4 regions of the Shewanella sp. SM68 genome follow, and region 1 is predicted to be linked to each of the others. Evidence: predicted binding sites of a transcription regulator. Region 1 holds the regulator's gene; each other region holds the start of a gene.
The links. The regulator sigma-54, encoded in region 1, starts transcription at its own class of promoters, with help from an activator protein. The targets are predictions, from matches to a motif close to GTTGGCACGNNNNTNGNNT.
Positions count from the first base shown of each region.

Region 2: the regulator sigma-54 is predicted to act here: its motif matches at 4,359-4,377, upstream of L5M40_RS05810 (BON domain-containing protein).
Region 3: the regulator sigma-54 is predicted to act here: its motif matches at 2,427-2,445, upstream of flgF (flagellar basal-body rod protein FlgF).
Region 4: the regulator sigma-54 is predicted to act here: its motif matches at 5,888-5,906, upstream of flgA (flagellar basal body P-ring formation chaperone FlgA).

Region 1 covers NZ_JAKKRU010000005.1:252,705-260,728, reverse strand. The annotation lists gene lptC (LPS export ABC transporter periplasmic protein LptC) at 1-460, shown strand, start outside; gene lptA (lipopolysaccharide transport periplasmic protein LptA) at 447-1,001, shown strand; gene lptB (LPS export ABC transporter ATP-binding protein) at 998-1,729, shown strand; gene L5M40_RS10890 (RNA polymerase factor sigma-54) at 1,837-3,315, shown strand; gene hpf (ribosome hibernation promoting factor) at 3,344-3,631, shown strand; gene ptsN (PTS IIA-like nitrogen regulatory protein PtsN) at 3,634-4,077, shown strand; gene rapZ (RNase adapter RapZ) at 4,074-4,928, shown strand; gene L5M40_RS10870 (HPr family phosphocarrier protein) at 4,915-5,190, shown strand; gene mgtE (magnesium transporter) at 5,447-6,811, shown strand; gene L5M40_RS10860 (molybdate ABC transporter substrate-binding protein) at 6,891-7,727, opposite strand; gene L5M40_RS10855 (OmpA family protein) at 7,993-8,024, opposite strand, start outside.
Region 2 covers NZ_JAKKRU010000003.1:37,236-45,259, forward strand. The annotation lists gene L5M40_RS05785 (TonB-dependent receptor) at 1-229, opposite strand, end outside; gene L5M40_RS05790 (hypothetical protein) at 334-513, opposite strand; gene L5M40_RS05795 (polysaccharide deacetylase family protein) at 838-1,977, shown strand; gene L5M40_RS05800 (hypothetical protein) at 2,191-2,967, shown strand; gene L5M40_RS05805 (DUF3224 domain-containing protein) at 3,097-3,501, shown strand; gene L5M40_RS05810 (BON domain-containing protein) at 3,769-4,323, opposite strand; gene L5M40_RS05815 (glutamyl-tRNA reductase) at 4,600-5,055, opposite strand; gene L5M40_RS05820 (sigma-54 interaction domain-containing protein) at 5,302-6,672, shown strand; gene L5M40_RS05825 (major royal jelly family protein) at 6,782-7,858, shown strand.
Region 3 covers NZ_JAKKRU010000008.1:146,740-154,763, reverse strand. The annotation lists gene flgC (flagellar basal body rod protein FlgC) at 1-70, shown strand, start outside; gene flgD (flagellar hook assembly protein FlgD) at 95-865, shown strand; gene flgE (flagellar hook protein FlgE) at 948-2,309, shown strand; gene flgF (flagellar basal-body rod protein FlgF) at 2,482-3,225, shown strand; gene flgG (flagellar basal-body rod protein FlgG) at 3,236-4,024, shown strand; gene flgH (flagellar basal body L-ring protein FlgH) at 4,036-4,710, shown strand; gene L5M40_RS14230 (flagellar basal body P-ring protein FlgI) at 4,722-5,813, shown strand; gene flgJ (flagellar assembly peptidoglycan hydrolase FlgJ) at 5,831-6,973, shown strand; gene flgK (flagellar hook-associated protein FlgK) at 7,014-8,024, shown strand, end outside.
Region 4 covers NZ_JAKKRU010000008.1:155,454-163,477, reverse strand. The annotation lists gene L5M40_RS14315 (hypothetical protein) at 16-897, shown strand; gene L5M40_RS22620 (helix-turn-helix domain-containing protein) at 1,022-1,198, opposite strand; tRNA gene L5M40_RS14310 (tRNA-Arg) at 1,430-1,505, opposite strand; gene L5M40_RS14305 (flagellar assembly protein FlgT) at 1,561-2,727, opposite strand; gene L5M40_RS14300 (FlgO family outer membrane protein) at 3,008-3,640, shown strand; gene L5M40_RS14295 (LPP20 family lipoprotein) at 3,637-4,089, shown strand; gene L5M40_RS14290 (flagella synthesis protein FlgN) at 4,217-4,642, opposite strand; gene flgM (flagellar biosynthesis anti-sigma factor FlgM) at 4,645-4,968, opposite strand; gene flgA (flagellar basal body P-ring formation chaperone FlgA) at 5,044-5,751, opposite strand; gene L5M40_RS14275 (chemotaxis protein CheV) at 5,957-6,877, shown strand; gene L5M40_RS14270 (CheR family methyltransferase) at 6,978-7,817, shown strand; gene flgB (flagellar basal body rod protein FlgB) at 7,961-8,024, shown strand, end outside.

The DNA of each region.
Region 1 (8,024 bases):
AAAAGATCAAAATACCCCAGATTTCATCGTTGAAGATCTGCGCAGTGTTGAGTTCAATGAGCAAGGACTAGTGAATAGCCGTGTGACGGCGAAACACATGGAACATTATGATTCAACGAATCAAACTTTCTTTACTCAACCTGTTTATCTTGTTTATCCAGACCAAGGTAAAGCACAATGGCAACTCAGGGCAGATCAGGGCAAGCTAAACAAGGAAACTGGCAAGGTTGTATTAGAAAATAATGTTATTATCGATGCCATTAGCCCAGAAGAACCGATTCAGACCTTGTCCACCAGTTATCTGGAACTCGATCTCAACACTATGATAATGACCTCTGACCGTACCATTTACGTCACAGGGAAAGATTTTAATATTCAAGGCCAAGGCCTTTATGCCGACCTCAACGCGCAAGAAGTGCAATTGACCAGTCAGGTAGTAGGAACATATGAAGCAAAATAACGTATTACTTGCCAGCCTAATGCTAATTATGAGCATGAGTGCTTTCGCGAAAGTCGGCGACTTAAAGCAAGAAGTCAAAATTAAAGCTGTGAGCCAAACTGCGGATATCAAAAACAACCAGATCATCTTCTTTGGTCCGGTGGAAGTTACCCAAGGCTCAATAAAAATCCAAGCAAATGAACTGCGTGCATTTTCCGCTGAAGGTGAAAATAGCAAAACTTTGGTCGCCACAGGCAACCCTGCTACGTATAGCCAAATATTAGACGATGGCCGCCCAGCATCGGCAAGCGCGAAAGAAATTCGTTACGATATGGCAAGCCGCACCTTAACACTGAAAGGTATGGCGTCATTAGATCAAGCGGGTAGCCAAGTTACAGGCAATTTAATCCGCTATAACATGATTCAACAGAAATTGATGGCCGAGAGTACTGGCAGTGGTGACGATCGCGTGATCACTATTATTCAGCCAGAAAACTATCAAGATGATGCTAAATCAGATGCTCCAGCGGATAAACCTGTGAAAAAGCAGGACTCTAAATGACCCAAATCACCTTAAGAGCACAAAATCTGGCGAAAAGTTACAAGAGTCGCCAAGTGGTTAAAGACGTCAGTCTGACGGTAAAAACCGGTCAAGTCGTTGGCCTACTCGGTCCAAACGGTGCAGGTAAAACCACGACCTTTTACATGGTTGTCGGGCTAGTGAAGAGCGATAAGGGACATATCTTTATCGACGATGATGATTTAACCGCAGATCCTATGCATCTGCGTGCCCGCAAAGGCATAGGTTACTTACCGCAGGAAGCCAGTATCTTTCGTAAGCTAACTGTTCATGACAACATCATGGCCGTACTGCAAACTCGTAAAGAACTTAAAAACGAAGAACGAGAAGAAGAACTAGAACATCTGCTCGAAGAGTTTCATATCACCCACATCCGTGACAGCCAAGGCATGTCATTGTCGGGTGGCGAACGTCGTCGCGTCGAAATTGCGCGGGCTTTAGCCGCTAATCCTAAGTTCATTTTGCTCGATGAACCGTTTGCCGGCGTCGATCCTATTTCGGTTATCGACATCAAGAAGATTATCGAACAACTCAAAAGTCGCGGCCTTGGCGTACTGATCACAGACCATAATGTCCGCGAGACATTAGATGTATGTGAACATGCTTATATTGTGAGTCACGGAAACCTGATTGCCGAAGGAACTCCAGCAGAGATCTTAGACAATCAGCAAGTTAGGGCTGTGTACTTAGGTGAACAATTCAGGCTATAGTTAATCGAGCGAAGCCTATGGAGACAATTTATACCGCCATTAGGCTTCACTCAAGATAATATTAAGCGACCTTATCCAACAATAATAACGTAGGGATCAGCGGTAACATGAAAGCGTCACTCCAGCTCAAACTGGGTCAACAGTTAACCATGACGCCACAATTACAACAGGCCATACGTCTGTTGCAACTGTCGTCATTAGAACTGCAGCAAGAGATCCAGCAAGCATTAGATTCTAATCCCCTTCTCGAGCTGGAAGAGGATCAATTCGACGCCACTAAAACCCCTGTAAACCAAACGCTATCCGATACGGATTTCAGTGAATCTAGCACTCTGCCACCAGAAAAAGACAGCTCCACCATAGACACGGCAGAGTCGCTAACCAAAGAATCCATACCCGATGAGCTCCCCATGGACACCACATGGGATGAAGTGTTTACCGCCTCCCCAAACTCAGGCCCCGGCGGCAGTCGTGAAGACGATATGCCCTTCCAAGGCGAGACCAGTGAAGGTTTGTACGAACACTTAGAATGGCAAAAAAACCTCACGCCGTTTTCTGAAACCGATTTAGCCATTGCCACCGCCATTATTGATGCCATCGACGATCAGGGCTATCTCACCCAAAGCACTGAAGAAATTCTCGAAGCCATGGGCAATCCTGAAGTTGAGCTTGACGAAGTCGAAGCCGTACTCAAGCGTATTCAGCATTTTGATCCCATAGGCGTTGCCGCCCGCGATTTAAGTGAATGCCTGCTGATCCAACTGTCGCATTTCGCCGCTGATACTCCCAACCTAGAAAACGCCCGTATGCTGATCAAAGATCATTTAGATCTGATCGCCGCCCGTGATTTTAGGTTATTGATGCGTAAGACTAAATTAAAAGAAGATGAATTAAGGGATGGTATAGCACTTATCCAAACCCTCAATCCTCGCCCAGGTTTGTTGATCACGCCCAATAATGACGAATACGTTATCCCAGATGTGTCTGTGTCGAAGAAAAATGGCCGCTGGGTCGTTGAGCTTAATCCTGACTGCATGCCAAAAATCAATGTAAATCAACATTATGCTTCTATGGCACGCAGTACCAAAAACCAAGCCGATAGCCAATTTATTCGCGGCCATCTGCAAGAGGCTAAATGGTTTATTAAGAGCTTAGAAAGCCGTAACGATACTTTGCTTAAAGTTGCTAATTGCATAGTGCAATATCAGCAAGGTTTCTTTGAGTATGGTGAAGAAGCCATGAAGCCTATGGTGCTTAACGATATTGCCGAAGCGGTAGAAATGCATGAGTCCACCATCTCACGGGTCACAACTCAAAAATACATGCATACCCCTAAGGGACTTTTTGAACTAAAATACTTCTTCTCTAGCCACGTCGGTACTGACGATGGTGGTGAGTGCTCATCCACAGCAATCAGAGCCTTTATAAAGAAACTGGTTGCAGCGGAAAACCAGAAAAAACCATTAAGCGATAGTAAGATGGCACAACTTCTGGCAGAACAAGGGATCAACGTAGCCCGCAGAACCATTGCGAAGTACCGAGAGGCTATGCTTATTCCACCTTCTAATCAGCGTAAAAGTTTATAACCTACAGTGGATATCGGAGGACGTTTCTATGCAAATAAACCTAAGTGGACACCATGTCGAAATTACCGAATCGTTACGTGCATATGTAGAAGAAAAGTTTTCAAAACTTGAACGCCATTTCGAACAGATCAATAATGTGCACGTTGTGCTCAATGTTGAGAAAATGCAACAGATTGCTGAAGCGAGAATAAACCTCATAGGTGGTGAAGTTTTTGCTACTTCAGAGCATGCTGACATGTATGCCGCTATAGACGCCCTGATTGACAAGCTTGACCGTCAGGTTATTAAACACAAAGAGAAGTTAACAAAACACTAATAATGGAACTTTGTACCATACTGCGGCCGGAGTGCACTACCTGCGCCACTCCGGGCAGCAAGAAAAAGGTACTGGAACTCATCAGCGACTTAGTCGCTGCCCAGTACCCGACCCTCTCATCTCAAGAGATATTCGAAAGCCTAGTGGCGCGCGAAAAGATGGGGAGCACAGGTATAGGTAACGGCATCGCCATTCCACATGGTCGACTAGCCGATATAGATCAGCCCATTGCCATACTAATTAAGTGTGAAGAGCCGATAGCATTTGATGCTATCGATAAGCAACCTGTTGATATTTTATTTGCACTACTGGTGCCTGCAGACCAATGTCAGCAGCACTTAAGTACCTTGTCTTGCATGGCCGAAAAGCTGAGCGACAAGCAAATATTAAAGCAATTACGCAAGACGCATGATGAAACGGAACTCTATCAGGTAATCACTGGATGAAACTGGTCATAGTGTCGGGCCGCTCAGGCTCAGGCAAATCTGTCGCCCTTAGGGTACTCGAAGATCTCGGCTATTATTGTGTCGATAACCTTCCCTTGCCATTGATTGGCAGTTTGCTTGAGCAACTCAAAGGCAGTAACGATCTCGTCGCCATCAGTGTCGACGTGCGTAACATGCCTGAGCAGGATAAGGTCTTAGTGAAACAACTCGCTAGCCTACCTCCAGATACTGAGTTAACGAGCTTCTTCCTTAACTCCAGCGATAAAATTCTGCTTAAGCGTTACAGCGAAACCCGCCGTTTGCATCCTTTGTCGAAGAGCCGAGTCTCTTTGCAAGAAGCGATAAAGCTGGAGGGAAAACTGCTCGAGCCTATGTCAAAACTGGTCGATCACTACATAGATACGTCGAATTTGAATATCTATGATTTAAGTGACCAAGTCAGACAAATTCTCCTTGGTAGTGTCGATAAAGAACTCGTGATCAACTTCGAGTCCTTTGGCTTTAAGCACGGAATGCCCACCGAAGCCGACTTTATGTTCGATGTGCGCTTCCTGCCCAATCCCCACTGGGAGTTGGCGCTGCGGCCATTGACTGGCTTAGATGAACCCGTAGCTGAGTTCTTAAATCGCCAACCACTGGTCAATAAGTTCATCTGGCAAATCGAAAATTTACTGGAGACTTGGCTGCCACACCTCGAGCGTAACAATCGCAGTTATTTAACGGTAGCCATTGGCTGCACAGGTGGACAGCACAGATCGGTTTACGTCGCAGAGCAATTGGCAAAACGCTTTAGTAACGGTAAACATAAAGTGTATGCCCGTCATCGAGAGCTCAACAATGCCAAAGCTTGAACGTCAGATAACTATCTGTAATAAGCTCGGTTTACATGCCCGTGCCGCCACTAAGTTGGTGGTACTGGCTTCCGAGTTTGATGCGACCATCACCTTAATCCAAGGCGATAAACAAGCATCGGCCGCCAGTGTGCTTGGCTTGCTGATGCTTGAAACTGGCATGGGTAAAACCATTAAGCTTATCGCCGAAGGCCCAGATGCAGAGCCGGCTCTCGATGCCATTTGTGCCTTAATCGACGCTAAGTTTGACGAAGCCTGTTAGTTTCACTTCACACTAAGCACTTCATCGTTAGTTTCACTTCATGTCTAGTTTAAAAAACTTGCCATTCACACATGGCAAAACATTTGTCGCTCGACGATACAAGCCACAGGCGATTACACTAGCGGTCATTGCGCTGGCGCTGGCCTTAACCTTACCTTAGCCGTCTTAATCTATGTCATCGACTGACGCTTAGTCACCGCTAAATCCTAGCCCAACACTAAGATCTCAAACCAATTTGCCGCACAATGGAGGACAAATGCCCGTAGATAATGCAGAAAACGATCACACCGGACATAGTCTTGACCAGTTAAACCAAGCGCTTAGCAGCGGCATGTTCGTACACGTGCGTAATATGCTGCAAAAAATGGCCGCCTCAGATATCGCGCTGATCTTAGAATCATCACCGCCAAGTGCCAGACAAGTACTGTGGCAGCTCATCGATCAAGAACAAATAGGCGACATACTCGATGAGTTGAGTGAAGAACTCAAAGACCCACTGATCCGCAGCATGAGCCCTGAGCGAGTCGCGAAAGCGACAGCAAGCATGGACACCGACGATCTCGCCTATATTCTGCGAAGTCTTCCCGACGCCGTTTACAAACAAGTGTTGCAGTCGATGACGGAACAAAATCGCCTGAGGGTAGAACAAGCCCTATCTTATCCAGATGAGACCGCCGGCAGCTTGATGAATACAGATACAGTCACCTTAAGACCCGATGTGAATATCGATGTGGTGCTGCGCTATCTTCGGCAAAGGGGCAACCTACCCGACACCACAGATACCTTATATGTGGTCGACAAACAGGACAAAGTCCTTGGCGGTGTTAGGCTGGCAGATCTGCTGACTTGCGCGCCAAGCACCACAATTCGCAATATCATGGATCCCAATATTCAAAGTATTCCGGTGAGCATGTCCGACAGCGAAGTCGCGCAGAAATTCGAACGCAATGACTGGGTATCGGCACCTGTCGTCGACTGTGATGGTAAGCTGCTCGGACGTATCACAATCGATGACGTAGTCGATGTTATCCGCGAAGATGCTGAACATTCCATGATGGGTATGGCGGGGATGGACGGAGATGAAGATACCTTTGGTCCTGTGCTAAAAAGTACCCTACGTCGCTCGCTCTGGCTCACGATTAACTTATTCGCCGCCCTGCTCGCCTCGTCGGTCAGCAATATGTTTGAAGGCACTATTGAGCAATTTGCCACTATCGCCATCCTAATGACGATTGTCCCTAGCATGGGCGGTGTTGCCGGTAATCAGACCTTAGCGCTCGTGATCCGTGGTATTGCTTTAGGCCATATCGGCCAAAGCAACGCCCGCTGGCTTATCGGTAAAGAGCTATCGATTGGTTTTCTCAATGGCTTGATGTGGTCGATTTTAGTCTTTGTCGCCGTGTGGCTATGGAAGGATGATATGGCACTGGCGGGATTAATTGGTAGCGCCATGCTGATCAACATGACAGTAGCTGGGCTTGCAGGTGCGAGTATTCCATTGATTTTAAAAAGACTTAAAATCGATCCTGCCCTCGCTGGCGGTATGGTGCTCACCACAGTCACTGACGTGGTTGGCCTGTTCGCCTTCCTCGGGTTAGCGACGCTCTACCTGATGAACTAACGCTTTAACAGTTTGAGCTAATAACAAAAACGGCACCTCAAAGGTGCCGTTTTTTATCCCGCTGGAAAACTAAAGAAGGCTATTTTGCCGGAGGTTGAAAACCATAACTGCTCAGAATCGCTTGGCCTTTTGTCGATAGAATAAACTCAGCTAACGGCGTAGCGGCAGTATTAGCGCCTTGTAAAACCAGTAAACCATAGTCGGCACCCACGGCGAGTTCCTGCGGTAAATCGATGATTTGTAAACTCGGCACTTCTTTTTTAGCCAGCACAGCATTAGTGCAATAGGTTAAAAAGATATCCGCTTGCTTGTTTTCCATCACCCAGCCATAGGGGTTGCGATCTTTAGGCGGTTTAACGCTCTCAGGGCCGCCCGTCAGTTGTAATGCCTTGGTCTCTAACGCGGCTTTCGCATTGGGTTTTACCGCTTCGGCCTTAGCAAAAACGGCCCAGGCATAATCACCCGCGGGGTCGGCTTTCGGGGTTGAGGTGCCGACTTTAATCTTAGGATCTAACAAGGTATCGAGTAACGTCGAACTCGTCACCTGAACTGTGTCTTGAGCAACAGCGCAGAGTTGATTACGGGCAAACATTTGCACCGCTTCGCCCTGACCCGAATCCACTAATGCCTGTGGATGTTTCATATTCGCCGAGGCAAAGATATCGACTTTTTCACCCTCTTGAATACGTTTTAACAATAAACCTGAGGGCGCATATTGCGCTACAACACTCATTTGCGACTGTGCTTGATAAGCAGCAATAATATCACTCATCGCAGCCTTTAAACTGCCTGCGGCGCGCAGTTCTATCGGCGCGGCTCCTGTGGTCACTTCGGCTTTCATCGGCACTCCTTGTACAGCAGTCACCATGATGACAGGGCTTAAACTCAAGGCTACTAACACATTTTTGCTTATCATAGTCATATTCTCCTTTAGGCACTAAAAGTCATTCTTGTGACTTATTCCCATACAGAACGTGAAATCAATAAAGGGATCAAGCTGAACTCATCCCAAGGTAATTAGCAGTGATATGTTTGTGGTGCAGGTCACTCAAGGTGCGCTTCATAAAGGACAAATTGTCTAATTGAAGCACGGCAAGCTAATCACTCAATTAGCCCACCACTGAAAACAAAAAAGTCGCCCCTGGCGACTTTTTCAGCGAGAACTTTGTGCTTAGACCAGACTATTTACCCGTTGGTATTAGTACGATCTCAA
Region 2 (8,024 bases), on a different contig from region 1:
ACTTACCGATATCTTCCGAGGTGATAGCATCGACCGTGGAGTCGGCGAAGCGTTTGGTATTCATTGAGGCTTCAATCGAGCGACGTATGCCGCGTACTTGGATTACCTCAATATTTTCTGCCGTTGCCTCTTGTTGCTCCGCCGCGACTGCGGTTGAGCTCATCCCGAACAAGGCGTTAGCGATACATAATGCGAGCAAAGAGCTCTTAAATAGTTGACCTTCTGACATGTTATTGCATCCCTGTAGTGCTTTTATGTTGTTTTTTTCTCCAGTTAACTTACCTGTTATCGAATTGTTGATGCGGTACTTTTCACACTAGGATTGGTATTTTTCTATTGTCTTTGAAGCCTTGGGTAAGGGGGATCGTTAATACCAATCGTATTAAATATCTGTTCATTCAGCGGGAATTCAACGCGCTTTAGACAAGGCGAAGGCTTGAAGGCATAGTGGTGCTCTGTCGAAAGCCTTAAACGCAGTATAAAGCGCGTTGAAACCCGCCCTTTGGGAGCCACACAGGTATCCCACTCCGGTGTTGCATTGACTTAAAAGGGAATGACCATTTCTGCGTCAATGCGCCTTGGATTGAAATGCCTGTGAGGCTCTGAACTGATTAGATATTTAATGTGATTGGTATAACTGGGGCAAAGGCAGAATTTATCGACTTAGCGTAGAAAAGTATGGCTTGTTGCTAGGATGGTATAACTAATGCCGGCGGGATTACTCACTATAGATAAGCTAAACGGATAAGTGAACTCGCTGTCTACAGGTTATGAATTAACCAGTGCGTAAAGAGAACTAACTTATTCATCTTTAAACATTATTTATAGGATGAAATCATGAAACTGAAATCGATAGCCGTTGCAGTTGGGCTTTGTGTTGCGAGCTTGAGTACTGGCTTAAGTGCGGCCTACGCCAGCGATAAAACCATTTACCTTACCTTTGATGATGGTCCAATTGACGCGACCTTAGGGCTGTTAGATGCGTTAAAGGATGCCAATATTAAGGCGACGTTCTTTATTAATGCGTTTCATATGTATGGCGAAGGGGATGAAAACGAGGCGTTAGCGGCTGTCGCCCTACAACGCTTGCTAGATGATGGTCATATTCTGGCAAACCACAGTTACGATCATATGCTGCATAACTGCACTGATGGCGTGCAATCTGGGGCGGCATATTGTAATCAAGTTGGACTCTGGCCTGTAAAATCCTATCAAGATGCGGCCACCGATTTCACCTATTTTGTGACGAACACGGCCAAAGTGGTTGAACTTATTCCTAATGCCGCCAGTTATCCCAATAACAAGATGACTAAGTTGGCACGTTTGCCTTACACCAATGGTTGGCGAGTGACCAGTAAACTCAAAGGCGACGGCTTGTGTGCGACATCCGATACTGTGCCGCCTTGGGACCCCACTTTTGCTTGTACCGCAGAAACCTCGACCAACAGTTCGCAAGTTGCGGTGCAAATTCAAAACATGCTCGCCGAGAGTGACTATAAAATATTTGGCTGGGATCTAGACTGGGGACCAGAGGATTGGGGCGTTGCCTTTCCTGCTGAATCCATGGCTGATGGGGTTGAGCTGGTGGCAAAAGTCAATCAAGTGATTAACACCTGCGCAGGAACGACGATGAATCCGCTTAACAGTCGTACGCAGAACTTAGATTGTAGTGATGGTTTACATAACGGGAAGGTGGTTATCTTGACCCACGACTTCTTGTTTGAGAATGCTCACCGCGGACAAGGTGCAACCATCAACTTGCCTAAAATTAAGCGTTTTGTTGAAGAAGCTCAACGTCAAGGGTATCGTTTTGATACGCTAGATAACTATGCCCCTGCTTGGCAGGATCAGCATAATTATCAACTACCTGAGTTTGTGTCCTATCAAGATAAAATCTATTCTTTAGTGCAAGCGCATTTCTCCCAAGGCAATTGGCAACCAAGCCAGACCCCTGCCTTGTGGAAAAACGAAAAGTAGTGATGTATTGGGCTGAGTATTTACTCGGCCCATCATATTGGTCGAGTAAAAGGCATGTTGCTGAACTTAGCCTGACAAAATTCAAAATAGCGGCATTTTTTACACTTTACCCACTTCGCTTTAACTCAGTATCTGTAATACTGCTCCGACATTGATTTGAAGTTTATCGGTGTTAGAAAAGTAGCGCATAACGAGCGCGATTGGGGAGAGAAGATGAGTACGTTTGTAAAATTAACCATAGCGGCAACCTTAGTGGTATTAGCCTTACTTGCTGCGGGTATTTACCGTTTCAACATGACCAATGATGATATTTATATGGTGATGGAAGATGGACAGGTGATGCAATACGATGAAGCCATGGCGCATGAAAAAACTCAGGCTCAGGCGAATGAGATCGAAACTGTGACACCTTTTGAGGTAAAGCCTGTGGCGAATGCATCGGAAGTGATGCTTAAACTCTTTAGCTTAAATACCGCCAATCCTGTTGAAATAACGCTGCCTGAGGGCGGCAAGTCCGTTGCACTGACACATTTTATTAAGATCAAGCAAACAGAGTTTGCTATGGGCGACTACCAAGATGGTGAGATAAAAGGTCGAGCATTACTCGATTACTTGCGCATTACACCGTTAAATTTCGATCCCGCTCTAGAGCCGGACACCCAAAGTGACGCACCGATTCAAGATGATCCTAAAATGCAAACTATGCCCTTTGTGGCGCCCTTTATTGTGACGACTCAAGGTTCAGGCGTATTTTGGTATCTTGGATTGTTTAATCTGGATTTTAAACACAATAGCTTGAAACACTTAGGCAGTGTCATGCTTGGCGATCGAATCGAGGTGGATAGTATTGAACCTGTTTATCCTTTCGAAGCCCCATTCAAAATTGCTGTGACTTATCGCGATAGAGCGTCTGACCAACCCATGTCTGAAAGCCCTGAAATAGTCAAAACCATAGAGATGATAGTGAGTGAGACTAGCCTACATAAGTAGCGTGTAAATGCCATTATGGATCTGCGCAGGCTTATGCTAAGTTGTTTTTCGGTAAGTGGGTGATGTTTGCTTCAATAGCAAGCGTTAGCAGGTAATAGGTCAGCATAAGATTTCGACAAGGAGAGTGTCATGCAAGTTAGCAAAATCACTGGGAAATTTGATGTTAAGCTCACTCCTGATAGCCCCTATGCTACTGGTATTGGTGGTGTGACGTTAGGACGTATGGGCTTAGATAAAACCTTTTATGGTGAGCTTGAGGGGCGCAGCAAAGGGGAAATGCTCAGTGCTATGACGTCAGTCAAGGGCTCAGCTGGCTATGTGGCCATTGAACAAGTGGTTGGTAATTTGTGCGGTAAGCAGGGCAGTTTTGTATTACAACATTTTGGCATTATGACCGATGGACAAAATCGTCTGATCTTAGAAGTGATACCCCATTCTGGGGCGGGGGAGTTGCAGGGGTTAACTGGCACTATGACCATCAATATTGAGAATGGCCAACATTTTTATGCATTCCAGTTTGGCTTTGAAGCTTAGTTTGGCTTTGAAGCTTGAATAACGCCTTTGTTTTAGCTCAGTTTTCTGTAACTCTTCTCCTTTATGATCATTCGAGTCATCTGAATTCACCCTTCTTAATTTAAGCGAGTAAGTCTTTTCGATTGGGTCTGAAAATGGGCATAAAAAAACCAGCTGAGGCTGGTTTTTTTGATTCTTTTTTCATAAAGCACTATCGAACCTTGAGTCTAGATCGGTGTGCTGTTACTTAAAATACGTTTAATTTAAAAAATGCCGTTGTCACGAGAGTTAAGACACTTTTTTAACCACTTTAATTTTATCAACGACCTTTTTCACATCGTCGGTATTTTCGGCAATTTTCAGTGCTAGTTGACGTTCGGCATCGCTGGCAACTTCACCTTTCAATGTGACTATGCCATTGGCAACATCCACATTAATTTGGGTGCCGGATACGTCAGTTGAAAACAGTAAACGCGTTTTGATGACTGTGGCAACTTTAGAGTCAGTTAAGGTGGCAACAACTTCACTGGTGCCTTCTTTTTCATTCATCACAGTGAGTTGGTTATCGACATCTTTCACCCCATCTAAACTCTTGATGAGCTCTGTGGCGAGGGCTTTATCCACACTGCTTTCCACTTTACCTGTTAACGTCACTTTACCATCTTTGACATCTGTAATGATGTCGAAGGAATTGAGATTCGTGTTGAGCAGTAAAGTGGTTTCTGCTTTACCATCGATCCACGCATCCTTGGTTCCGCCTTTCCAATCTTGGGCGGCAGCCACATTTAAACTGATTGAACCGACAAGTAAAGCCACTAGTACTGATGCTGTTGTAGTTTTCATAATCATATCCTCCGTTGTTTTCTCGAAGCTAGATAATGCGCCAATCGTGCCAATGTTTTTAAGGTAATGATTTTTAATGTTTTAATTGTTTTATCTGGCGTTTTTATACCTTGGCACTTTCCTTTAGGTCGGTCTTTTTTACCGACAAAATGTAATTTTTTCTGGCATGCTGAGCCATCATTCGAGCATAAAAAACCGCACTCATCAGTGCGGTATTATGTTTGTAGTAAAAGTGGAAGGGAGTCAGTTAAATCTGGCTCACTTAGCGACAGAGAATTAATGGTGATTGAGCGATCCCGTACCGTCGTAACTCATTTGCAGCCAAGCGGCACCCTCTGCAAGTTGGTTTGCAAGTTGTGGCTGATGCGCTTGCCTTACTGCTTGTTTTATTTGGATTAGCACTTGCTGCTCTATATTGACAAGGGCGGTCATAGCCTGCGAAATTTGGCACTGTTGCAGCAATTCTGTTGCTTGAGTATAAGTGACGGGCACGGTGTGACTTAGGCCATTAATTGGCTCGTCAGCCAAACGTCTCAGCTGTTCAAACCGAGTTAACATTCGTTGGTGGATGTTAGCTTTGGCGGAAAAAACACGCTTAAGATTATAGTCTTCGACATACCTCCTCGCTTGGTTGTAAAATGTGAGTCCTTCTTGATTCAGCTTGATGATTTCATCGATCAACATGATATCGGCGCGGATATCAGTCTGATGTTGCACAACATTAGACTTCATTATGGGCCTCCTAATGCCAGTGTTCGACATAGATTGTTTAACTGATTGGGTAAACTGATTTTGTTTCGTTCAGCTACCATGCATATTCTGTTCTCGTTTTTAATGATATTTTAACAGGCTGATTTTTAGACTGATATTCTCAGTTCATCGAGATATCATCTTAGAACATCGGCAACTATTACCGTTGCTGTTGTTAAAATTTCATGGCTGACATACAGTAGTTTTTCATACAGGGAGTAGATACGCATGGCTCGACTGACACTTTTTTATCACTTGCAGGATGTTGGCGCCGAGCAAGCAATCATCGAACTTGCTGGCGCTGCTGACTTTAATAAGCTACGCAGTGTCGATGACTTGCCTTGGATAGAGCAGCTAGGGGCAAATCACGTCGATGTTGCCATTATTGAGTTATCCAGTCTTAGTCGTGAAGATTACCTTGTGCTGCTGGATAATGCGGCCATGTCAAATATTGAGTTTATTTTTCTCTCCGATGGTCAGCCAAATCCTAATCTTGATCAGTTAATGTCTCATTTTGCGGGTTACCACTTTCGCAAACCTTACGATATGCCGCTAATCAGCGAAATTTTTGCTGATTTTGCACAGTATTTAGCATCATCGCCTAATCGACTGCATCCTTTTGCTAGCGAGCTAGACCAATACGGTTTGCTTGTTGGTTCATCAGCTCCTATGCACAAGCTATATCGCACAATTCGTCGCGTCTCTGCGACAGGCAGTAATGTGCTGATTATTGGGGAAAGTGGGGTAGGGAAAGAACTGGTTGCTAATACCATACATCTTGCCAGCCCTAGGGTGAACGAGCCTTTTATTGCGATTAACTGTGGTGCATTAAGCCCAGAATTGGTCGACAGTGAGCTGTTTGGTCATGTCAAAGGCGCATTTACGGGGGCGAATCGCGATCACAAAGGCGTATTTGAACAGGCTGAAGGCGGGACCTTGTTTCTCGATGAAGTCACCGAAATGCCGATTGATCATCAAGTGAAGTTACTCAGAGTGTTGGAAAATAGCGAGTATCGTCCTGTGGGTGGTGACAAAGTGCAACGTGCAAACGTACGTATTGTGGCAGCGACTAACCGTGATCCCATAGTGGCGATAGAGGCAGGGCTATTTCGAGAAGATTTGTACTTTCGTTTGGCTCAGTTTCCCATTCGCGTTCCGCCCTTACGGGAACGTGGCGAGGATATTATTGGGCTTGCGCAGCATTTTCTTGCCTATCGTAACGTGGCCGAAAAGCAGAATAAGAGCTTAGCTGAAGACTGTATTCAGATGATTGCTAAGTACCCTTGGTCTGGTAATGTGCGCGAATTAAAACATGCAATTGAGCGAGCCTATATTCTGGCCGATCAGGATATTTTACCCAGCCATTTACAGCTACCTCAGACGAATGAAGTGGGTTTATGTGGTGGTGAACAAGTTGTTATCCCCCAAGGCATGCGCTTAGATGATTTAGAGAGAATCGCTATTTATCAAGCACTAGAAACCACTCAAGGTAATAAAACGGATACCGCCGAACAACTGGGGATCAGCGTTAAAACCCTCTACAACAAGCTCAGCAAGTACGAGCAGCAAGTCGAGACCGGTGAAACGACTGCTGAATAAATATTAATTATCAAATTAATATTGAAACAGAGCTAAACTTTATACTCTTTTTTTTGTAAATAATAACTCCTATTCTACAGCCCTTAAACAGAAAAAGCGGAGATAGAATATGAAACACTTATTAACAACAGCATTATGGCTTTCTTTGACAGCCAGTAGTTTTGTAAACGCCACCCCAGCAGTAGGAAGTCTTGAAACAGTCGCTGAATTGCCAATACGACCTGGCAATGTCAGCGTCACTGCACAAGGTCGGATTTTTGCCACAGTACATCCATTTGATACACCATCAGGTTTGCAATTGATTGAAGTTAATCGTGAGACCAACGCTTATAAAGCTTGGCCTTCAACGGATTTGCAAAAAACATCGACAGCCAATACTGCTCAATTTGATACCTTATTAGGGATTGCTCAGGACAAGGCTGGACACCTCTGGACCGCAGATATGGGGTTAGAATTAGGCCAGACAAGGATTTGGGGATTCAACATTAAGGACGGCAGTCTATATAAACAAATCGTCCTACCACAAGCTCTCGCGCCTAAAGGCAGCTTTATGCAGGATCTGGTTGTCGACTCTCAAAAAGGCTGGATTTATTTAGCCGATATCGCCAACCCTGGCCTCTTAGCGGTGCGTATCGACGATGGTCATACAATACGTTTTTCTGGTCATAGCTCGCTGCAGGCCGAAACGGATGCAGTAATGAACATAGATAACAAAACAACATTGTTTAATGGCAAAGTTGCCAGTGTAGCGGTCAATCCAATCAGTTTATCTGCCGATGGAAGTACACTCTATTATGGTGCAATGAATGGCACTCACTGGTATCAGTTATCGACTGCGGCTTTACAAACAGGCAATAATGATAAAATTATCGCCACGGTAAAATTAGTCGGAGCCAAGCCTGTATCAGATGGCGCAGCAACGTCCAAACAAGGTAATCATTACTTTACCAATTTGAACCACAATGCCATTTCCATGCTAGATAACAAAGGCACACTAACAACAGCGGTCAGTTCTCCACTACTGGATTTTCCAGATAGTGTGCAATTTGGTGAAACAGGCTGGTTATATATTTCAGTGAATCAATTACATAAAGCAAAAGCCTTTAATGGAAAAGCCGAAACCGCCAAACCGCCTTACCGCATCATGCGACTCTGGACCGGTGAGGATACTGCTGCGGGTCAATAACACCTTAGCTGCAACTGCAAAGTTGCAGCTTATATTTGCAGTATGAGTTATATCGCAACTGGTATTTACGTTGATGTGAGTCTTTGGTTTAACTCGAAAGCGTCTAGAAATGAGTTAGGTGTTGATTGTGCAAACTATCAATGCCTCTTATTGTTACTGGCACAGG
Region 3 (8,024 bases), on a different contig from region 1:
TCAAATGAATGTTCAAGTCGCTGAAGCAGCTAAGTCTATGCTGCAACAAACACTTGGGATGGGTAAATAACATGTGTTACTTAGGAGGTAAGCTGTGAGCCTCATTAATCAAATTAACCAAGCGTCGGCGCAGACGGCTCAAAATAAGAGTCAGCCAAATGCCGTTACGACGAATTCATCAACCAGCTCAACGGGTAATCCGTTTCTTGATGGCATACGTTTGCCAAAAGATTCAATAGTACCGGAAGCAAAAAGCCAGCAGTTAACTCAAGATGACTTTTTCTCGTTATTAAGCCAACAGTTATCGATGCAAGATCCCTTTAAGCCCGTCGACAACGACCAAATGATTGCGCAGATGGCATCATTCTCGACGGTTGATGGTATTACTAAGTTGAATAAGGAAATCGTTAATTTAAACGGTGTTATGACATCAAGCCAAGCATTACAGGCATCAGGACTTGTTGGTCGCAAGGTATTGATCCCAACTGATACAGGTAACATTTCAGCTGAAAGCCCAACAATAAAAGGTGTGATTAGCACGCCAGCTAAAATTCCTGAAGTTACTGTACGTGTTGAGGATGAGAAAGGCCAAGTTGTGACCACCTTTAAAGTTGATGGCAGTAAGGGGGGAAATGTCGATGTTAACTGGGATGGCCTCGATAAAGATGGAAACCCTGTAACCGCAGGTAACTATACGATCAAGGCGAGTGGTTTAGTGGATGGGAAATCCCAAGAATTGCCAGTCTCGACCTATGCTCATGTGACCAGCGTTTCTCTCGGTACGGCCAGTACTGGCGCGATTCTTAACTTGAGAGGCGGTATGGGCATCAAGTTAACCGATGTGTTAGCTGTGTCTGAAACCTAAGTTTGCATAAAAGAATTTTTGCAGTATCCGAATTGGGCGTAAGTTGCTCATAAATGAATTGAGTCAAGTGTAGAGGTGAATTATGTCGTTTAACATTGCATTGAGTGGCATTTCTGCCGCGCAGAAAGATTTAAACACTACGGCGAATAACATTGCTAATGCGAACACCATTGGCTTTAAAGAGTCCCGTGCTGAATTTGCGGATGTTTACGCTAATTCTATTTTTTCAAATGCTAAAACTGCTGTCGGTGGTGGTGTTGCTACGAGTCAAGTGGCACAGCAATTCCATCAAGGTAGCTTACAGTTGACGAATAACTCCCTTGATATGGCGATTAAAGGTGGTGGCTTTTTCGTTACTGCCTCTGAACTGGGTACATTAGACCACTCGTTTACCCGTGCTGGAGCATTTAAGGTCGATAAAAATAATTACATGGTTGATTCTGCGGGTAATTATTTGCAAACTTTCCCAGTGGATAAAGATGGGAACTCAACATCAGTGAGTTTAACGACGGCTAAGCCGGTACAAATACCAGACACTGCAGGTAGCCCTGTAAAGACTGAGAATGTTACTTTACAAATGAACTTAAATGCTAAGGAAAGTGCACTCGACCCCGCGGCATTCGATCCTCTAGATGCAAAAACCTACAATAACGTTACTTCAATGACAATTTATGACTCACTCGGTGAGCCACATATTATGACCACTTATTTTGTTAAGCCCAAAGACGGTTCGTACAATGGTGAGAACAATTGGGTGGCTTACTATGCTGTTGATGGAAAGCAAGTCGATCTAGCCGGTCCTGCTGGTACTTATCAAACAGATATCACCGGCGATGGTACACCTGATGCAACGGGCACAGCTCAAACTGCTGGTGGTTGGAAAGGCTCTGTACTCAAGTTCAATTCTGTTGGTGTCTACACAGGTAGCGATCCTGCTATAGTCAAGACTGAGGCTTTGGGCGTCAGTGGTGCGGGTGTTTTAGGGCCAGGTGCCGATGGTACTCAAGAGTTGACTGTGAAGTTTAATGCCCCAACGCAATATGCTGCTCCTTTTGGTGCAACTGAGTTGACGCAAGATGGTACGACTGTAGGTCGCTTAACTAACGTTGAAATAGGCGAAGATGGTTTAGTGACCGCGAGTTATTCTAATGGTTCAACCGTGCCTTTAGCACGGGTTGCTTTAGTTCGTTTTGCTAACGAACAAGGTTTAACGCAAGTGGGTAATACGTCGTGGAAAGCCAGTTTAGCTTCAGGTCCTGCGTTAGCGGGTGAGGCAAATAGTGGAACTTTTGGTAGCATCAGTTCATCTGCGTTAGAGCAATCGAACATCGATTTAACGACTGAACTGGTCGATTTAATTTCGGCGCAGCGTAACTTCCAAGCGAACTCCCGTACCCTTGAAGTGAATAACACGCTGCAACAAACCGTATTACAAATCCGCTAATCATTACTTTATTTAACTAAGTGTTGCCGCCAGTGGCAACACTTAGCCTTTATCCTGCTGTCAACTCACTTCATTTCCTTATTCTTCAAATTTATCAGTAAATTAAAATTAATTTTTATTGGCACGATGCTTGCTTTGATATCGTCATGTAGAAAATTTGACGGAGCAGTCTGTGGACAAATTCCTTTATGTCGCCATGAGTGGCGCTAAGCAAAATATGAATGAGCTGGCACTCCGTGCGAACAACTTAGCCAATGCTAATACCGATGGTTTTAAATCAGATATGGCGCAGGCCAGATCGATGCAAGCCTTCGGTGAAGGGTTACCTTCAAGGGTGTTTGCGATGACAGAATCTCCGTCAGCTAATTTTCGCTCTGGTCCGATTAAAACCACTGGACGGGATCTCGATGTTGCCATTAAAGGCGATGGCTGGTTTGCCGTTCAGGCGAAAGATGGCAGTGAAGCTTATACCCGTTCCGGTAGTCTCAGTTTCGATGCGACGGGCATGTTATATAACGACAGAGGCAATCCCGTGATGGGGGATGCTGGCCCGATAGTGCTGCCATTACCTATTGATAAAGTGTCAATTTCACAGGATGGCATAGTGTCTGTTCGCCCTCAAGGGGCGACTGCTGAAGTGATAGAAGAAGTGGCGAGATTGAAGTTAGTTAATCCCGGCAATGCGCAGATGATGCGTGGTGAAGATGGATTATTTCGACAAATGTCAGGCGAACCAGCACCAGCTGACCCTTTCGTCGCAGTTGAAAGTGGTGCCGTAGAGGGCAGTAACGTTAACCCTGTTGATGAAATGGTGTCTTTGATTGATCTTCAGCGCCAGTTTGAATTGCAAGTCAAGATGATGAAAACCGCGGAAGAGAATGATCGCGCTTCATCTTCATTAATGCGTATTAGTTAGGAGATAGATTATGCATCCGGCGTTATGGATTAGTAAAACTGGCTTAGACGCACAGCAAACTGATATTTCAGTGATTTCAAACAACGTAGCAAACGCTAGCACTGTGGGCTACAAAAAAAGCCGCGCAGTATTTGAAGATTTACTCTATCAAACAGTTAACCAAGCGGGTGGTGTTAGTGCATCTAACACTAAGCTACCCAACGGATTAAACATAGGTGCGGGTACGAAAGTCGTCGCCACTCAAAAAATGTTTACTCAGGGTAACATGCTGACGACGGATAACTCACTGGATCTCATGATTGAAGGTCCTGGATTTTTTGAAATCCAGCTCCCTGATGGAACCACTGCTTATACTCGAAATGGTCAGTTTACCTTAGACGATACGGGTCAGATTGTGACGCCAGGTTCTGGCTATTTGCTACAACCCGCGATCACTATTCCTGATAATGCGACCAGTATTACCGTTTCAGCGGAGGGTGAAGTTTCAGTAAAAACGCCGGGTACCGCTGAGAACCAAGTCGTGGGTCAGTTGACTATGACGGATTTTATTAATCCATCGGGTCTAGATCCTATGGGACAAAACTTATATACGGAAACTGGTGCGAGCGGCACGCCCATTCAAGGTACCGCTTCGTTAGATGGTATGGGTGCTATTCGTCAAGGCGCCTTAGAAACCTCTAACGTGAACGTGACCGAGGAACTGGTGAACCTTATCGAAAGTCAGCGCATTTACGAGATGAACTCAAAAGTGATTTCAGCGGTAGATCAGATGCTGTCTTATGTGACTCAGAATTTATAGAGGCAAACATCATGGCTAGATATCTTGTGTTGGCCGTCGCGTTATTGCTTGCAGCTTGTAGCTCGACGCAAAAGAAACCCCTTGCGGATGATCCCTTTTACGCGCCGGTATACCCAGAGGCACCGCCGACAAAAATTGCCGCAACTGGCTCTATTTATCAAGACAGCCAAGCATCTAGCTTGTATTCGGATATACGCGCCCACAAAGTCGGTGACATTATCACTATCGTATTGAAGGAATCGACTCAAGCTAAGAAGAGTGCAGGCAATCAGATCAAAAAAGGTTCAGACATGAGCTTAGATCCCATCTTTGCAGGTGGTAGTAATGTGTCCATTGGCGGAGTGCCAATTGATTTGCGTTACAAAGATAGCATGAACACTAAGCGTGAATCGGATGCGGATCAGAGCAATAGTCTAGATGGCAGCATCTCGGCAAACGTGATGCAAGTGCTAAACAACGGCAGCTTAGTGATCCGTGGTGAAAAATGGATTTCAATCAATAATGGTGATGAGTTTATTCGTGTCACTGGTCTCGTTCGCTCGCAGGACATTAAACCCGATAACACTGTCGATTCAACGCGAATGGCTAATGCCCGTATCCAATACAGTGGCACAGGCACTTTCGCAGATGCTCAAAAAGTGGGCTGGTTAAGCCAGTTCTTTATGAGCGACTGGTGGCCCTTCTAAGGAGTCGTATCATGAAATATAAACTGGTGTTAGCCGTTGCCATGCTAGTGTTTTCTCTACCTAGTCAGGCTGAACGAATTAAAGATATTGCCAATGTGCAAGGTGTGCGTAGTAACCAGTTGATTGGTTATGGCTTAGTGGTCGGTTTACCGGGAACGGGGGAAAAAACCAGTTATACCGAGCAGACCTTTATGACTATGCTCAAAAACTTTGGGATTAATCTTCCTGACAACGTCAAACCGAAAATTAAAAACGTTGCAGTGGTAGCCGTACACGCGGATATGCCTGCCTTTATCAAACCTGGTCAAGATCTTGACGTGACGGTATCTAGCTTAGGCGAAGCCAAAAGCTTACGCGGTGGCACCTTATTACAGACCTTTTTGAAAGGGGTAGACGGTAATGTGTATGCGATCGCCCAAGGTAGTTTAGTGGTGAGTGGTTTTAGTGCCGATGGTTTAGATGGTTCAAAGGTGATTCAAAATACGCCAACTGTAGGTCGTATACCGAATGGCGCAATTGTTGAGCGTAGTGTAGCTACCCCATTTTCAACTGGCGATTATTTGACGTTTAACCTACGTCGTTCGGATTTCTCTACTGCGCAGCGAATGGCCGATGCGATCAATGATCTATTAGGTCCTGATATGGCGCGTCCTTTAGATGCGACGTCTGTTCAGGTAACTGCTCCACGTGATGTATCACAACGGGTCTCCTTTTTAGCAACGCTTGAAAACCTTGATGTTGTTCCCGCAGAGGAATCTGCCAAAGTGATCGTTAATTCACGTACTGGAACCATAGTGGTTGGGCAAAACGTACGCTTACTCCCTGCGGCGATTACCCATGGCGGCATGACTGTAACTATCGCGGAGGCGACACAGGTTTCGCAGCCTAACGCGTTGGCAAATGGTCAAACAACCGTCACGAGTAATAGTACGATTACAGCGACAGAAAGTGACCGCCGTATGTTTATGTTTAATCCAGGCACTACGCTGGATGAGCTGGTTAGAGCGGTTAACTTAGTCGGTGCAGCCCCTTCAGATGTGTTAGCAATACTTGAAGCATTAAAAGTGGCAGGAGCTTTGCATGGTGAACTTATCATCATCTAATTTCTGTCGGGAAAATCATGGAAAAGCTTTCAAGTTCATCACATTTTCTTGACCTGGGCGGGCTAGATTCACTCCGCGCCCAGGCTCAGAAAGATGAGAAGGGCGCCTTGAAAAAGGTTGCCCAACAATTTGAAGGTATTTTCGTGCAAATGCTGATGAAAAGTATGCGCGATGCCAATGCGGTTTTTCAGTCTGATAGTCCACTCAATAGCCAATACACTCAGTTTTACGAGCAGATGCGCGATCAGCAGTTATCGGTCGATTTATCTGACAAAGGTGTATTGGGCCTTGCCGATATGATGGTGCAGCAACTCTCTCCCGAAACAAGTCATTTCACGCCTGCATCGGTATTGCGTGACGATGGTGGCATGAAAATGCTCCATGACGATAAAGCGCTTAATGTGCCTATGCAGAGTTCAGCCGCTCCTGTGGTTGAACCCACAGTTGTAAATCATGGTGTGCCGGCTGCTATCGCTCGGCCTGTATTTGAACCGGATAGAGCTGAAGATGCCAATTCATCAATGGACATTGATGCGCCTAATCGTTCACTGGCTATCGATACGCCTAAGCCGAGCTGGAGTGAACAATCACTTTCAGTGGTAGAACCTGTGATTAGCGGCCAAGTTTTGCCGACGGTAGCATTTAGGGAAACCCAAAAGATTGTCAGGTTTGGTAGTCGAGAAGAATTTTTAGCGACCTTATATCCACATGCTGAAAAAGCCGCAAAAACATTAGGTACCCAACCAGAAGTATTATTGGCGCAATCAGCACTGGAAACTGGCTGGGGACAAAAAATCGTCCGCGGCAATAACGGTGCGCCGAGTCATAACCTATTCAACATTAAAGCTGATCGTCGTTGGTTAGGCGATAAGGCTAACGTCAGTACCTTAGAATTTGAGCACGGTGTTGCTGTTCAGCAAAAAGCTGACTTCCGAGTTTACAGTGATTTCGAGCATAGCTTTAACGATTTTGTGTCCTTCATTGCCGAAGGTGAACGTTATCAAGATGCGAAAAAAGTGGCCGCTTCCCCTACCCAATTCATCCGAGCTTTGCAGGATGCGGGTTATGCCACTGATCCTCGATACGCTGAAAAAGTGATTAAAGTGATGCAGTCGATCAGTGAAGAACTGAAATCAATTCTGCCAGGAGAAGACAAATGATGAATCTTACAACCCTGTTTGTTCATAGGAGTGTCAACTAATGGCCGTTGATCTACTGAATATAGCGCGAACTGGGGTGCTTGCCTCCCAGTCGCAACTGGGTGTTACCAGTAATAACATAGCTAACGCCAATACCGCTGGTTACCACAGACAAGTGGCAACCCAGTCGACTCTTGAATCGCAGCGTTTTGGTAGTAGCTTTTATGGCACAGGAACTTACGTTAATGACGTTAAGCGTATCTACAATGACTATGCTGCAAGAGAATTACGCATTGGCCAAACAACGTTAAGCGCCGCCGAAGCCAGCTACGGTAAATTGAGTGAGTTAGATCAGCTGTTTTCACAGGTAGGTAAAGTTGTGCCACAAAGCTTGAATGACCTGTTTTCGGGGCTGAATAGTGTGGCTGATTTGCCTGCAGATTTGGGTATTCGGAGTTCGACCCTAACAAACGCACAGCAAGTTGCTAGCAGTCTTAATCAGATGCAGTCGTATTTGAATGGCCAGCTTAATCAGACCAATGACCAGATCACTGGTATGACTAAGCGTATCAATGAGATCAGTACAGAACTGGCAAATTTAAACCTAGAGTTAATGAAGTCGCCGAATCAGGATGCGCAGTTGCTTGATAAGCAAGATGCACTTGTTCAAGAGTTAAGCCAGTACGCTCAAGTGAATGTTATTCCATTAGAAAATGGTGCTAAGAGCGTAATGCTTGGTGGCTCAGTGATGTTGGTTTCTGGTGAAATTGCTATGACGATGGGAATCCAAGCGGGTGATCCATTTCCAAATGAGCTCCAATTGACTTCAAGTATTGGTTCGCAAAGTGTCACTGTTGATCCGAGTAAACTTGGCGGTCAGTTAGGGGCCATTTTTGATTATCGTGATCAAACGTTAATTCCCGCGGGTCATGAGCTCGATCAATTAGCCTTGGGCGTGGCTGATAACTTCAATAAAATGCAAGCACAAGGTATTGACCTCAATGGGCAAGTTGGTGCCAATATCTTCAAAGATATCAACGATCCTATGATGTCTTTGGGCCGTGCAGCAGGT
Region 4 (8,024 bases), on a different contig from region 1:
CTATGGAACATTAATATGAAAAAAATAAAAAAAAGCACAGAATCTATGCAGTTATCATCAATTATACATGCGCCAATTTTCGCGACATCAAATTACAAAGTTGATGAAAATTCAAGAGGGTTAGTTAGTTATGATATTTCAAGAACTAAAAATGAAAGAGTTGTTTATAACGGTTTAGAGTTGAATGCATCGGATGACTTTCCTTTATTTGCTATTATAATTAGCAAATATCAACAGTATAGAAAATTTAGTATTTCATTAACTGATAAAGAATTGTTTGAAGCATTGAAACTATCAAAAGCTTCAAGAACTGAAGCTAAGAGAAAAGTATTAGTAAAGAGAATAAAGCGATTAGAATTTTGTCATGTTGAATTATTCTTTTATAAAGACGGATGTGATGATGTGGATAAATATACAACTAGATTGTCATTTCCACTTTTTCAAAGCACTTTTTATGATACTGAATCTAAAGAGATTAAAATTGAATTGAGCAGGAAATTAGGCGCAATAGCTACTGCTGATTTTTCTGAAGAATTGATCGATTTGACTGTGTATTACAAAATAAAAACGCAGTACGCAAAAGCTGTATATCTTTATCTTCAGACTAAAAAATTCAAAAGACAGAGCTGTTTCTATGTCGATTTATATAAGTTTTTAGAGCGTTTGGGTCATTCAAAAATGGAAAATAGAGAAAAAAAGAGAAAGTTAAAAATTGCTCTTGAGCAGCTTGTATCTTTAAATCATATTAGTGGTTTCGAGTTTGAAAAAATCAATGATATTGATAAAGTTAAAATTATAAATAAAAAGAAAAAGAAAAAGGAGACGGAAAACAAAAAAATCAATGATGCAGTTGTTCTTGTCGATGAAATGAATTCAGATGCTATAGAGCGAATGTAGAAGTCTAGTGAGTCTTAAATTTTTACTGATACTGATTTTTAATATAGACTGAAAAGCCGCTATTCAGCGGCTTTTTATTGTTCAATGTAAAAGTTCATATTTTTGACTCTTTTTTATTGAATGACTATGAGATTTGTTTGGTGTTCGAATTGACAAAATCAACTAGATCTTGCTGATTGTATCTTACACCTCGACCAACTTTCGAAAATGGGATTCTCGCGTTTCTGGCTGATCGCCAATTGGTAAGCGTTCTCGGTGAAATTTTTAAAAAAGTTGCGGCTTCTTCGTTCGTTAATAACATCATTTCCATCATAACCCCTTATTTTTTTGTTTGTTTTTTTATAATCAAATTGACATTTGATTTAAAGTAATATAACAAAAAACCATAAAAAAGTCAAATAACATAATGCTTTAACAAAATCAAGTATTTATTTTCAATTTAGGAAGAAAAAAAAGATATAAAGATATAAAGTAGGATATGAGTAGGATAAAACGAAAACTTGCTTGTAACTGATTGATTTATATAGGCTGTTGGTCTCTCCACAGGGACTCGAACCCCGATCGGCCGCTTAGGAGGCGGCTGCTCTATCCTGTTGAGCTATGAAGAGACGACAGTGATTATACTGGTTTTATCTTTGATTAAAAGGCTTATGATTTAGTTGCTTAAATCTTAAGCGCTATGTCGTTTATCTGCACATTGTAGGCGGCATTTTGGTCTACAAGTACTGCGGTAGCGCTTTCTTCGCTTACTTGCTCAATTTTTACCGTTGCACGACTTTTGGTCGCGACGGCGCGCATTTCATTGAGTCTATCGGGTAAGTTTTGTTGTAATACTACTTGGAATTTATCACCGACACGAATGCCATGTTTACGGCCTAGATTTAATATAATCCTGTCTGCTTGTCGGCTAACGACTTGGCCAAGTAATGGCCTGCAATTAAGTGTGCTGTCTAAATCTCGGGTAGCTTGCAATATTAATTGAGTAATACTTTTTCCATAGGAGGAACGCCAGAATCTATTACTGTTGGGAGCAATGATAGCCTGTTCTTCAAATTCCCATGGGGCCGATGTGCTGTAGCTTTTGCTCCAGACCTCTTCGCCACTGATCCCATGATAGAGGCTGAGTTTGAATTGAAATTGCCTTAGCGGAGCTTCATCCCAAAATCCTAAGAAGGTGGGTTGTACAGGCTCTATCGATATATCAATGATCTGCGGTTGAAGAATATATTGGCTGTCGGTAATTTCACTGAGCCAGCTTGGGAGTCGATAACCGCGAATATCCACTAGGTCTTGTTCAATATCGAGTCGCTCGTTAGCATGGATGTGACTAAAGCCAGTTGAAGAGTAATCTTCTATAGTGTTCCCTAACGCCTCTGAAATGACCTCTTCAAAGCCTGAAAGTTGTCCATATCTAAGCTGAGAACGATCTTTTATTTGTGTTTGAGGTATTAAAATAGCGGCCTTTAATTGGCCATTAGGACACTGTTGTGTTGGATCATCATTTAGATCGAGGCGTAGGGATACATATATTTTATTTCCCTGAATTTGTTCACTTACGAGTTGGATGTTTATGGCTTGGGCGTTGCGATTTATCGCAAAGTTATTTTGTGTGAGGTTACCATTAGAGGTTTGTTGCTCGCTGGATATTTGAATACCTGTGCTTAATGTCGCATAGCTAACAGCTTGATTAATTGCTTCTTCCCTTGCTTGAGCTGTATTACCATTGATAATAGTTGCTTCTCCGCTGGCTTCTATCCATTCGGCTCTGGTGGGCAAAGAAAGTAGTAAAAGGCTCAAAATGATGAGCGAAGCTGAACCTGGTATGTGCATCAATTCAATCCTTATCGCTAAGCTAATGGCGATATTACCAATCGAGCCAGTTTTCTGACTCTTAACCTAATATGGCAATAAAGCAAATTTCGTGCCTGAGTATGAGAACTTTTGATAAAGTTTCCATTGTTACAGTCGATATACTGGGTAATAGAAGAATATTGTCGGACTGAGGTTAATATTGGTCCGAAGATTGCTGGTTTTTGTTACTCATTAAAAATTTGAAGCTTAGAAAGTGAGTCACTTGACTGCCAATGCACCCATAGATGAGGTAAATCCAATGCTAAAGCGTGTGATTATTCCCTTAACATTGATAATGTTAGGTGGATGTGTAGCTAAACCTGTTACGCCGCCCAAACCGAGTTTAGTGGATGGCAATGGGTTGCCGCCAACGGCAGTGATCAACCATTTAGCACAGCGAATAGTGACTGAGCTCGTTAAGCAAAATGATGCTTTGCGTGCTGATCAACCTATCGTAGTTGCAACACCAGTATTAGTGGGCGATTTGAATGGCACTAATGCGTTAGCGCAACAGTTACAGCAAGGATTAATGACGTCGCTCCATAGCTTTCAGTTTAATGTGGTGGATTTAAACTTAGCTGATGGCTTGAGAGTCACATCTGACGGGGATTTTATTTTGACGCGAGATTGGCAAAAATTGTCGAAAGATCTTCCTGTTGAGCATCTTGTCGTTTCGACTATGAGCGTAGTAACCAATGGTATGGCGATCAATACTCGGATTGTGAACATTAGTAACAATCGCGTGGTATCGGCATCTCAAACTTTTGTGACTCAAAAAGAGTTGGCAAACTACATGCAGCCTTCGGAGCAAATTGTGTCACAAAATGGCATCTTATATCGTCAGGCGAGTCCGGGCATGAATGAAGTACGTGTCTTAGGAGATGGAAAATGAAACACTACCTTTTATTACTTATCACGGGGCTAATGCTAACTGGCTGCGCTGCTAAAGATAGATATGTGCAATGGGAAGATGTGCCGCCGCCGAGTTTTCCTAAGTTAACGGCTATAGGATATGCGCCCTTAGCGACTCAACCGGCTAAAGAGCAATCACAAAGAGTGTTGATGGCTATGCAGGCATCAAAAATTGTGGCTTATCGTGAATTAGCGGAACAAGTTTATGGGCAGAAAATAACGGCAAACAGCAGTGTTAGTGATTGGATGTTGACGGACGATAATGTCAAAGCGTCAGTTTCTGGCGTGATCCGCGGCGCACGAGTCGTTAAGAGTTATCCAGCAGGCGAGCATTATGTGACTGAGTTAGAACTTGATTTTTCACAGGTTTGGGCGCTTTATCAACAACAGAACCGTCCACAACGAGTGAAGGAAGTGACGTATTTCTAGCGTTATTGAATGTATGTTCAACAGCATGTATTGAGCCGCGTATTAACGCGGCTTTTCTTTTTGTACAAGACATTAAGATCTAATCAGAGCTTAGAAAAGGGAATGCTAAGTGGGAGTGATGCGCTTGTTAGGCCTTTAAATCATTGCCTAAACTTGAGATAGTCGAGGTCTTGCCTTTATCGTTATAGGTGAGGCTGGAGGCGTTTCTACTGGCTTGTAAAGCTTGAGCAAAGCGATTTAAACTCGCTAAATTCATCTCAATTAAACTGGCATTTTGTTCGTTTAATTCTTTGCATTCAGTCAATGCGTCTTTGATCTCGGCCATTTTATGCACGAGTTCGACTTGCTGAGTGAGTAGCGATTTATCACTGTGTTTTGCCAGAATATCATCATTAGTCTTTAGTTCTTTCAGACATTGCGATTTTTCGTTAGCAAGGGAAAGCAGTAAATCGGCGTTTTGGTCAACCAAAGCGCCTTTTTCCTTGAGTATGATTTGCTTAAGAACAGCCAAATGGGCGTGTTGTAGATCTACCAGTTTAGCTATTTCAGTCATAGTTACTCTTTATTTAAGTCATTAAGTTCGGCTTCAAAACTTGCAATATTGGCAGCCAACTTTTCTGGGTCAATTTTATAGCGACCTTCGGCAATAGCTTGTTTGATTTCTGCTACTTTCTTTTGATCAACTTCAGGAAGGCTAGCCATTTTAGTCTGAGCTCCTTGAAGTTGTTGTGCCTGGGCCGTAATGACCACAGAGTCGCTTCTTTGTGGTGTTGTCGATTTTGTAGCAACTTGAGCAGATTGATCGCTGCTCGTTTTCGTTGCACCTGAACGAACTTGCGCAGTCGTTGCAGTGTTGAGTTTGCTAATATCAATTGCCATTTTAGGCTCCAGCGTCGTGTGTACGGGATTTCTTAACTGGGGTATCGGCAGCTTACAAAAAAGCTTTAGATTATTTTACATTCTTACTTCAACTTCGCCAATGCCTGTGACTATAGCATCTAGTTCTTTGTTTGAACTGCTATTTTTGACTCTGATCCGATCACCTTTATTGCCATCTTGTAGGGCTTCGCCTACTGTTTTGAGCTCGAATGAGCCAGAACGAACGTAGATAGATACCGAATCATTTTTACAAACGAAGCATAAGTTGTTACTTAATATGGGATTATCTTTTGCTACTCGTCGTTTTACTCGCACGCCAGCCAATTTACTCGGGTCATCGAATTCGGCACCTCTCAAGCTATTTTGTTCAATGTAACGGACTTCTACTTGACTAGGAGAGATGAGTTCGCCTGGTGCTAAGATTTCGGTTGAGACAACAACGGGGAATAAGATATCCACCCGAACCGAGATATAGATTTGCCAAGGGTAAGCTAAGTCTTGTGTATCGCAGCTGACTTTTAAGGTGTTATTACGGCTAATTTCCCTATCGCTAGCCAGTTCAACTTTCATTGGAGACGAACATTGTGACGGCAGCATTCTTGCGTCAACCATCTGTGGCGAAATATTTACTTTGGCATTTTCTGGAACGGATATTTTTTCTGAAATAAGCGCTTTAGCTAATTCTGAGATTGCCGATACGGTGGGGACAATAGGCTCTGCACTCGCAAAAGCGGGCATGAAGAGGGTGAAAAGACTAAAAAAACAGACTAAATTTACTTTCATAATGAAGAGACTAGCTTGTAACGCCAGAATGCACCTATACTTTTATTAAGTTCGAAGCTGACCACTGTAATAATAATTTGCATCACTGTCAGAAGATTGACTCAGTTTCGACTATGTTTATCGATAGATAAGACGTAAGCAATTAATATGCCTATACTCAACTGAGTTATAGGGCCGAACATAAACAGAACAACAAGGCAGAGTTATGTCGAGTATTCTTGATTCAGTCAACAAACGAACCCAGCTCGTTGGACAAAACCGTTTAGAATTACTGCTTTTTAAATTAAACGGTCGTCAACGGTTTGGGATTAACGTGTTTAAGGTGAAAGAAGTACTGCAGTGTCCACCACTGACCACTTTGCCTAAACTTAATCCTTATGTGAAGGGTGTTGCTCATATTCGTGGAACAACCATTTCAGTGATTGATTTGAGTGCGGCAACAGGGGGAAAACCTTTAGCGAGCACTGAAAACTGTTTCATCATTATTTCTGAATATAACCGCAGTGTTCAAGGCTTCTTGGTCAGTTCTGTTGAGCGGATCATCAACATGAATTGGGAAGCGATTATGCCTCCGCCGCAAGGTGCTGGTCGTTATTCTTATCTGACAGCTGTGACTGAAATTGAAGGTGAATTAGTTGAAATTCTCGATGTGGAAAAAATCTTAGATGAGATTTCACCGGTTAAAACGGCTATCAGTGAAGAAGCCAATGAAAAACTGACCCTCGACAGAACTCAGCATTACCATATTATGGTTATTGATGATTCTGCCGTGGCGCGTAAGCAAATTATTCGTTCACTTGAGTCATTGAATTTACAAATTGATACCGCAAAAGATGGTCGCGAAGCATTAGACAAGCTTAAAGAAATCGCCAAAGAGATGGATAATGTGGCCGATGAGATCCCCCTCATCATCTCTGATATTGAGATGCCTGAAATGGATGGCTACACCCTGACCGCTGAAATCCGAGATGATCCTAAGCTTAAGCATATTAAAGTGGTACTGCATACTTCGTTAAGTGGTGTATTCAATCAGGCAATGGTTCAAAAAGTGGGGGCTAATGACTTTATCGCTAAGTTTAATCCTGACGAACTGGCCGCTGCTGTGAATAAGCATTTAAGTTTGTAATTGCTGTAGGTTAGTACCTAGATACGCTTTACGCTATAATCTCGACTTTATAACATGATGGTTTCGCACTGATTTTGGTGCTTGCTATAGGATTTAGGATGTGAATGTGCCAAATAAATCACTCGCTGAGGCTGAATATAATCAATTTAGGTTGTTCTTAGAGCAACACAGCGGCATCGTACTGGGTGAAAATAAGCAATATCTTGTGCGCAGTCGTCTTGCTCCTTTGATGGGCAAATATAACCTGCCATCCTTATCTGATGTGGTTAAGCATTCGATGAAGCCTACTGAGCGTGCGCTCAGAGCTGAAGTGATCGATGCTATGACGACCAATGAAACCCTTTGGTTCCGTGATCGTTATCCATTTGAGTTGTTGAATAATGTCCTACTACCAGAATACAGTCGTCTGGGGCGTCCGCTTAAAATTTGGTCTGCGGCTTGCTCGTCAGGCCAAGAGCCATACTCATTGGCTATGACTATTCTTGAGTATCAACAGAAGAAGCCTGGTGCCTTGGCTGGTAGTGCTTCGATTCAAGCAACGGATTTATCTCCTTCCATGTTGGAACGCTGTAAAAATGCCGAGTACGATAGTTTGGCATTAGCGCGTGGTTTATCTGAAGAACGTAAGCGTCAGTTTTTTGATGCATTACCTTCTGGCAATATGAAGTTAAAGGATAATGTGAAGCGGTTGGTGAACTTTAGAGCGCATAATTTGCTTGAGAGTTATAGTCTGCTTGGCAAGTTCGACATTATCTTTTGCCGCAATGTGCTTATTTATTTTGCACCAGAGGCAAAGGCAAAAATTTTGCGGCAATTCGCTGCCGCTCTCAATCCCAAAGGGATTTTATTTCTCGGTGCATCAGAATCTATCGCTGGTTTAACGGACGAGTTTGATATGGTTCGTTGTAACCCTGGCATTTATTACCAGAAAAAGACTTAACTCAGCCGCTCTAAAGAAAATTACCGACAATTGTCGGTAATTTTTTACCCATCACTTGCTCATCCTTGTTGTTATTCTCAAAATTTTCCTGATGTTGGCACATGAATTGCTTTATTTTCGTGAGAACACGAGGAGGCAATTTTATGGCGATCAATTTTGATAATGCACTGGGTGTGCATCAATACACTCTCGGTATTAGAGCGCAGC